One region of the Streptomyces sp. NPDC002835 genome, then DNA from elsewhere that is predicted to be linked to it. Evidence: riboswitches for the same ligand, from Rfam matches in the RefSeq annotation. Region 1 holds a riboswitch; the other holds the start of a gene.
The links. Region 1 has a riboswitch for thiamine pyrophosphate ahead of ACWD01_RS15860 (thiamine ABC transporter substrate-binding protein). Riboswitches for the same ligand answer to the same signal wherever they lie in the genome.
Positions count from the first base shown of each region.

Region 1 (4,202 bases):
CCCGGGAGAAGCGGCACGACGCGCTGGACATCAAACCGCTGACTCCTGCCGTCCATGACCGCTACGCCCAGGACTGGCAGAAGGTCCAGGGTGACTTCGTGGATCATCCCGAGGAGGCGGTGCAGGAGGCGGACCTCCTGGTGACCTCGCTCATGCGGGAACGCGGCTACCCCACGGACAACCTCGAACAGAAAGTGCAGGACCTGTCCGTCGAGCACGGCAGGACCGTGGAGCACTACCGCGCCGCCCATGACGTCAACGAGCGCAGTCGGCAGCACAAGGCGAACACCGAACAACTCCGTGGCGCGATGGTGCACTATCGCGCGCTCTTCGACGAACTGCTCTCCGACGGCGGGCCCCGTCAGGCCCGCGCGTGAGCGCCTCGGACATCGGAACTCTTCGACCATCAGGACGGAGGAGAGATGGAACGCGAACACACGCCAGGCCCGGCCGAGACCGGACTCTCCACGGACGACCTTGCCGCGCCTCCGGACAGGGGTGTGGGCGACCGGCCCGAGGCCCAGTCCCCGGGTTTCCCGGGCGAGGCCCCCGGGGCGACGTCGGAGGCCGAGGCGATGCCGCCCGAAGCCTCGACCGTCCCGCGGGAGCCGGAACCCGGGGCGGACACCCTGGATGCGTCCGCAGGGGAAGACGCTCCGCAGCTTCTGACTGAGGAGGACGAGTCAGGATTCCGCACGCGGTGGCAGGAAATCCAGAACCGATTCGTCGACGACCCGCGTGAGGCCGTCCATGAGGCCGACGGCCTGGTGGCGGATGTCATGCAGACCTTGGCCGCTACTTTCTCCCAGCACAAGCAGGACCTGGAGGGGCAGTGGAGCAAGGGCGAGGAGGCCGACACGGAGGACCTGCGCCTGGCCCTGCGGAAGTACCGGTCCTTCTTCAACCGGCTGTTGTCGAGCTGAGCAACCGTCGCTTCGGTTTGCACCTGTGACCGGCGGGACGAGCCGGCCGGAGCCCCCGCCGCTCGAGAGCGGGGGCTCGTCCGGTGCCCGCGGATCACCGCAAACGATCTGCGACACTGGTACGGACATGCCTAAGCCCGGAGAACTCACTTTCGTCGCCCCCCGCGGAGCCAAGAAGCCGCCGCGGCACCTCGCCGACCTCACGCCCGCCGAGCGCAAGGAGGCCGTCGCCGCGATCGGCGAGAAGCCGTTCCGCGCCAAGCAGCTGTCCCAGCACTACTTCGCGCGGTACGCGCACGACCCGGCGCAGTGGACCGACATCCCCGCCGCGGCCCGCGACAAGCTCGCCGGAGAGCTGCTGCCCGACCTGATGTCGGTCGTACGGCACATCTCCTGCGACGACGACACCACCCGCAAGACGCTCTGGCGCCTGCACGACGGCACGCTCGTCGAGTCCGTGCTCATGCGCTACCCGGACCGGGTCACCATGTGCATCTCCTCGCAGGCAGGCTGCGGGATGAACTGCCCCTTCTGCGCCACCGGGCAGGCCGGTCTCGACCGGAACCTGTCGACCGCCGAGATCGTGCACCAGATCGTCGACGGCATGCGGGCGCTGCGCGACGGCGAGGTCCCCGGAGGGCCGGCCCGGCTGTCCAACATCGTCTTCATGGGCATGGGCGAGCCGCTCGCCAACTACAAGCGGGTCGTCGGAGCAGTCCGCCGCCTCACCGACCCCGAGCCGGACGGTCTCGGGCTCTCGCAGCGCGGCATCACCGTTTCGACCGTCGGCCTGGTGCCGGCGATGCTGCGCTTCGCCGACGAGGGCTTCAAGTGCCGTCTCGCGGTGTCGCTGCACGCCCCGGACGACGAGCTGCGCGACACCCTGGTCCCGGTCAACACCCGCTGGAAGGTGCGCGAGGTCCTCGACGCCGCCTGGGAGTACGCCGAGAAGTCCGGCCGCCGGATCTCCATCGAGTACGCGCTGATCCGCGACATCAACGACCAGGCGTGGCGCGGCGATCTGCTCGGCCGGCTGCTCAAGGGCAAGCGGGTCCACGTCAACCTGATCCCGCTCAACCCGACGCCCGGCTCCAAGTGGACGGCGTCGCGCCCCGAGGACGAGAAGGCGTTCGTGGAGGCCATCGCCGCGCACGGTGTGCCGGTCACCGTCCGGGACACCCGCGGTCAGGAGATCGACGGGGCCTGCGGGCAGCTGGCCGCGCAGGAGCGGTGACCGAAGGGCCGTCGGCCATGGCTGATACTGTGCCCTGTGCGTTCGCACAAATGAACAACAAAACATTCCGACAGGGGAGCGCACCACAGCGCTGAGAGTGCGGCAGGCCGTCACGGCCGCGGGCCGCAGACCCTCGGACCTGATCCGGGTCATACCGGCGTAGGGAGTCAGCATCATCATGAACAGCCAGCTTCGGCGTGCCGTCGGCACGGCACTCGTCGGCGCCCTCGGCATCACGACGCTCGCCGCGTGCGGCGGGGAGTCCAAGGACTCCGGATCCGGCGGCGGGAGCGAGTCGAAGACCGTCACGCTCGTCAGCCACGATTCCTTCGCGGCGTCAGAGGCGGTGCTCAAGGAGTTCACCCGGCAGACCGGCTACACGGTCAAGGTGCTCAAGAGCGGCGACGCCGGCGCCGCGCTCAACAAGGAGATCCTGACCAAGGGCTCCCCGCAGGGCGACGTCTTCTTCGGGGTCGACAACACCCTCCTCTCCCGCGCGCTCGACAACGACCTCTTCACGCCCCACGAGGCCGAGGGCCTCGACCGGGTCGTCCCCGAGGTGCAGCTCGACGCGGACAAGCACCGGGTGACGCCCGTCGACACCGGCGACATCTGCGTCAACTACGACAAGAGGTTCTTCGCAGACAAGAAGCTCGCGCCGCCGAAGACCTTCACCGACCTCGCGAAGCCCGAGTACAAGAACATGCTCGTCGTCGAGAACGCCGCCACCTCCTCGCCCGGCCTCGGCTTCCTCCTCGGCACCGTCGGCGAGTACGGCGAGTCCGGCTGGCAGGGCTACTGGAAGAAGCTCAAGGACAACGGCGTCAAGGTCGTCGACGGCTGGGAGCAGGCGTACAACGAGGAGTTCTCCGGGTCCGCCGGCGGCAAGAAGGCGGGGGCCGACCGCCCGCTCGTCGTCTCGTACGCCTCCAGCCCGCCCGTCGAGGTCCTCTACTCCGACCCGCAGCCGGCCGAGGCGCCGACCGGTGTGGCCACCGGCACCTGCTTCCGCCAGATCGAGTTCGCCGGCCTGCTCAAGGGCGCGGAGAACGAGGCGGGCGGCAAGGCGCTGCTGGACTTCATGATCAGCAGGAAGTTCCAGGAGGACATGCCGCTGAACATGTTCGTCAACCCGGTCGTCGAGGACGCGAAGCTGCCCGAGCTGTTCACCGAGCACGGCGCCGTGATCGAGAAGCCCGAGACCGTCGCCGCGGACACCATCGCGAAGAACCGTGAGCAGTGGGTCCGGTCGTGGTCCTCGCTCGTCGTGAAGTAAGGACGTCCCTGCGCGGGAACGCGGCACGGCTCGGCCTGATGGCCGGCCCGGTCGCGTTCTTCGCCGTCTTCTTCGCCTACCCCGTCTCCGCGATCGTCGGGCGCGGTCTCCACGCCGACGACGCCTGGCAGTTCGGCCGGTTCGGCGAGGTGCTCGGCCGGCCGGACATCCTGTCGGTGCTGTGGTTCACCACCTGGCAGGCGCTCGCCTCCACGGCGCTGACCCTGCTGATCGCGCTCCCCGGCGCCTACGCCTTCGCCCGCCTCGACTTCCCGGGCAAGCGGCTGCTGCGCGCGGTCGTCACCGTGCCGTTCGTGCTGCCGACGGTCGTCGTCGGCACGGCCTTCCTGGCACTGCTGGGCCGCGGCGGGCTCCTCGACGAACTGTGGGGCGTCCGGCTGGACACCACCGTGTGGGCCATCCTCCTCGCGCACGTCTTCTTCAACTACGCCGTGGTCGTCCGCACCGTCGGCGGCCTCTGGTCGCAGCTCGACCCGCGCCAGGAGGAGGCCGCCCGGGTCCTCGGCGCCGGCCGCTTCGCCGCGTGGCGGCGGGTGACGCTCCCCGCTCTCGTACCGTCACTGGCCGCCGCCGCCCTGATGGTCTTCCTCTTCACCTTCACCTCGTTCGGCATCGTGCAGATCCTCGGCGGCCCGTCCTTCTCCACCCTGGAGGTGGAGATCTACCGGCAGACCGCCGACTTCCTGGACCTGACCACGGCGGCCGTGCTGACCATGGTGCAGTTCACCGCGGTCGGCGTCGTCCTCGC
Region 1 covers NZ_JBSFUW010000012.1:118,015-122,216, reverse strand. Annotated here, with positions in the region: gene ACWD01_RS15875 (hypothetical protein) at 1-377, shown strand, start outside; gene ACWD01_RS15870 (hypothetical protein) at 423-923, shown strand; gene rlmN (23S rRNA (adenine(2503)-C(2))-methyltransferase RlmN) at 1,051-2,157, shown strand; TPP riboswitch at 2,220-2,340, shown strand; gene ACWD01_RS15860 (thiamine ABC transporter substrate-binding protein) at 2,336-3,433, shown strand; gene ACWD01_RS15855 (ABC transporter permease) at 3,472-4,202, shown strand, end outside.

Region 2 (4,202 bases), on a different contig from region 1:
TCGCCCTGGCCCAGGTGCAGCACGTCGGCGCCGATGGCGTGCGCCACGTCGGCTCGGTCGTTCACCGCAAGCAGTTTGCCGTGCCTGCGGCAGGCGTCGGCGAAGACCTGGAGGTGTTCCAGCTCCTCACCGGCCTCCATGCCCTTGTCGCGCAGCTGCACGACGTCCACGCCGGACGTCAGCACGGCGTCGAGGAATGCGGGAAGGTCTCCCTGCCGCTTGCGGGCGTCCGTGCACAGATAGAGCCGGGCGTCGGACAGCAGCGCGCGAGCCGTGGCCATGAGGCGATCCCCCCTTCGGGCGGCCGGATGTACGGGACGGGCGCGGCCCGTCCCGTACATCCCGCCGCGGTGATGTTTTCCGGTATGTCAGACGGCGAGCGCCTGTGCGCGGCGCTTCACCTCCGTACCGCGATTCTCGCTGAGCGCCTGCGCGGGCGTGCCCGGCAGGCTCGGGTCAGGAGTGAACAGCCACTCCAGCATCTCTTCGTCGTTGAAGCCGTCGTCCCTCAGGAGGGTCAGGGTCCCCGAAAGGCCCTTGACCACCTTGTCGCCGTCGATGAAGGCGGCAGGCACCTGAAGCGCCCGGTTCTCGCCGCGGCGCACCGCGATCAGCTGGCCTTCCTTGACCAGCTGCCGCACGCGCGTCACCTCGACATCGAGCATTTCCGCGATGTCCGGCAGGTAAAGCCAGGCGGGGACGAGAGCATCGATCTTTGCGTCAATCTCGGTCACGGGACAAGCCTGCCATCCACGACCGACAGTCGGAAGCCGGGACCTGCCGTGCCGCCCCTTCAGGGGACGCCGAACGCCGCCTTCAGAGGGACTGTTCTCGCCTTCAGGGCGACTGCGCCGCCGCTTTCAGAGGCACCGAGGGGTCGGCGGCCCGCGCCGGGTCCAGCGCCGCCCCGGACACGATCAGCTTGCGCCCCTGCGCCAGGTCACGCGGCCGGCCGACGGCCAGCAGCGCCACGAGGGCGCCGCCGCGCAGCCACAGCACCGACCAGGTCTCCTCGGCGGGGTCGCCGCGCCACAGCAGGGTGTCGGCGGCGCCGTGGTGGCCGGCGTACTGGACGAAACGGCCGAACTGCTCCGACCAGAAGTACGGCACGGGGTCGTACGGCTCCAGGTCCTCGCCGCCGGTGATGTTCGCGGCGACGGTGCGCGGCCCCTGGAGCGCGTTGTCCCAGTGATGCACGAGCAGCCGCTGCCCGTAGCGGCCGGACGGGTAGGAGGCGCAGTCCCCCACGGCGTACACGTCGGGCGCGGAGGCGCGCAGCCACTCGTCGGCGACGACCGCCCCGTCGGGGCCCAGCTCGATGCCGGAGCCGGCGAGCAGGCCGGTGGCGGGCCGGGCGCCGATGCCGACGACGACGGCGCCGGCCGGGATCCTGCGGCCCCCGGCCAGAACGACGGCGCCCGGCTCGATCGCGGCGACCCGGGCGCCGGTGATCAGCTCGGCCCCGTACTGCCCGTACCAGGCGGCCATCGGGGCGGCGACCTCGGCGGGCATGGTGCCGGCGAGGGGGCGGTCGGCGACCTCGACGACGGTGACGGCGCAGCCGGCCTGCCGGGCGGCCGTAGCGAACTCCGCGCCGATCCAGCCGGCGCCGACCACGACGATGTCGTGCTTCTCGGCGAGCAGGGGCCGCAGTCGCGCGGCGTCGTCCAGCGTGCGCAGCAGATGGACGCCGGGGACGCCGGACGCGCCCGGCAGGGTGACCGGCTCCGCGCCGGTGGCCAGCACCAGCACGTCGTACGGGACGGGGCCGGCCGCGGTGTCGACTTCGTGGGCGTCCGTGCGCACCCCGGTCACCTCGACGCCGAGGCGCAGCTCGACGTCCAGGGCCTCGAAGTCGATGTCGAACGCCGAGCCCTCCGCCGTACCGAGCAGGACCGCCTTGGACAGCGGGGGCCGGTCGTACGGCTGGTGCGGCTCGGCCCCGAGGACGGCGACCGGGCCGGCGAAACCCCGCTCGCGGAGGGCCACCGCCGTCTGGACCCCGGCCATGCCGGCGCCGACGATCACCACGCGCCGCCGCTCTGCTGTCTGCTGCTGCCGTTCTTCCACCCGCACACCTTACGTACCTGACGACGGGTCAGGAGGCTGCCGACGGTCCGGAGGGCAGCTCCTCCACCACGCTCGTGCCGCGGCCCTCCTGGGACTCCCACTCCCACGTCTCCTCCAGCCGCACCCGCCCGTCCGGCAGTTCCACCACCAGGGACACGCAGTGACCGGACGACGTCCCGCCGTCGGTCTTCAGCTGCACATAACGGAAGTCCAGCCGGTCGCCCTCCCGGGTCCCCACCAGGTGTCCGCGCACCACGTCACCGCCCTGGTACTCGGCCCAGACCGTGCCCCGCTCCTCGTGGTACGTGAAGCGCGTGCGGGTGCCGACCTGGCCCGGAGCCTGGTCCGCGACCGGCGAGAGAACGAGTCCGTCGAGAGTCTTCGCCACTGCTGCGGCTCCCTTACTGGGCGTCGGGGCGGGAGGTTAGGGTAGCCACCGTAAGGCACTCGCGGGAGCCCGGACGCACCGGGCTGAGAGGGAGGCTGACCGGCCTCCGACCGTACGAACCTGATCCGGGTCATGCCGGCGAAGGGAGGGGCTGGACGCCCATGTCGTCTCGTACACCACACACCCCCGACGTCCTTGTCGTGGGGGGCGGAATCATCGGCCTGGTCACGGCCTGGCGCGCGGCGCAGCGGGGTCTGCGGGTCACCGTCGCCGACCCGGAGCCGGGCGGCGGCGCGGCGCGGGTCGCCGCCGGCATGCTGGCCGCCGTCACCGAACTCCACTACGGCGAGCAGACGCTGCTCGGCCTCAACCTCGAATCGGCCCGCCGTTATCCGGCCTTCGTCGCCGAGCTGGAGGAGGCGAGCGGGCAGCGGGTGGGACACCGCTCCTGCGGCACGCTCGCCGTCGCCCTCGACGCCGACGACCGGGCGCATCTGCGCGAACTGCACGCGCTGCAGCGCCGTTCGGGCCTCGATTCCGAATGGCTCTCAGGCCGCGAGTGCCGCCGCCTCGAACCGATGCTGGCGCCCGGCGTACGCGGCGGGCTGCGGGTGGACGGCGACCACCAGGTCGACCCGCGGCGGCTGGCGGCGGCGCTCGTCGTCGCCTGCGAGCGGGCCGGCGTCGGCCTCCGCCGCACCTGGGCGGATCGGCTGCTCGTCGAGGGCGACCGGGCGGTGGGGGCGGTCCTCGCCGACGGCGCCGAAGTGCGCGCGGAACAGGTCGTGTTGGCGGGCGGCAGCCTGAGCGGCCGGCTGAAGGGCGTACCGGCGGACGTGGTGCCGCCCGTACGGCCGGTCAAGGGCCAGGTCCTGCGGCTGACCGTGCCGCAGCCGTACGCGCCGTTCCTGTCCCGCACGGTGCGCGCCGTTGTGCGCGGCAGCCATGTCTACCTCGTGCCGCGCGAGGACGGCGAGCTCGTCGTCGGCGCCACCAGCGAGGAACTCGGCTGGGACACGACGGTCACCGCGGGCGGGGTGTACGAGCTGCTGCGCGACGCGCACGAACTGGTGCCGGGCATCACCGAACTGCCCCTGGTGGAGACCCGCGCCGGACTGCGGCCGGGCTCGCCCGACAACGCCCCGCTGCTGGGCTTCACGGAGCTGCCGGGGCTGCTGCTGGCCACCGGGCACTACCGCAACGGGGTGCTGCTGACGCCCGTCACCGGCGACGTACTGGCTCAGGCGCTGCTGAGCGGCGAACTGCCGGAGGTGGCGCGGCCCTTCTCGCCGCGGCGCTTCGCGGCGGGGCCGGTTCTCGCGGACGCCGTTCTCGAGGAGCAGCCCGCATGAACGTCTCCGTCAGCATCTCCGTCAACGGCGAGGCGCGGGATCTCGCCGCGGGAACCACGCTGGACGCCGTCGTCGCGGAGCTCACCGCCGCGTCCTCGGGTGTCGCCGCGGCCGTCAACGAGACCGTCGTCCCGCGCGGCCAGTGGCCCGGCACCCGCCTCGGCGACGGTGACCGCGTCGAGATTCTCACCGCAGTGCAGGGAGGCTGAGCCGCCATGGCAGACGACCGCTTCACTCTCGCCGGTACCACGTTCGACTCCCGGCTGATCATGGGTACGGGCGGGGCACCCAGCCTCGACGTCCTCGAACGCTCCCTGGTCGCGAGCGGCACGGAGCTCACCACGGTGGCGATGCGCCGCCTCGACCCGACCGTCCAGGGGTCCGTCCTGTCG
Region 2 covers NZ_JBSFUW010000008.1:234,390-238,591, forward strand. Annotated here, with positions in the region: gene thiE (thiamine phosphate synthase) at 1-281, opposite strand, end outside; gene ACWD01_RS11880 (Rv2175c family DNA-binding protein) at 369-734, opposite strand; gene ACWD01_RS11885 (NAD(P)/FAD-dependent oxidoreductase) at 838-2,010, opposite strand; gene ACWD01_RS11890 (hypothetical protein) at 2,099-2,458, opposite strand; TPP riboswitch at 2,510-2,622, shown strand; gene thiO (glycine oxidase ThiO) at 2,620-3,810, shown strand; gene thiS (sulfur carrier protein ThiS) at 3,807-4,019, shown strand; gene ACWD01_RS11905 (thiazole synthase) at 4,026-4,202, shown strand, end outside.
Region 2: linked by a shared signal. The riboswitch ahead of thiO (glycine oxidase ThiO) and the one ahead of ACWD01_RS15860 (thiamine ABC transporter substrate-binding protein) in region 1 are both predicted to bind thiamine pyrophosphate.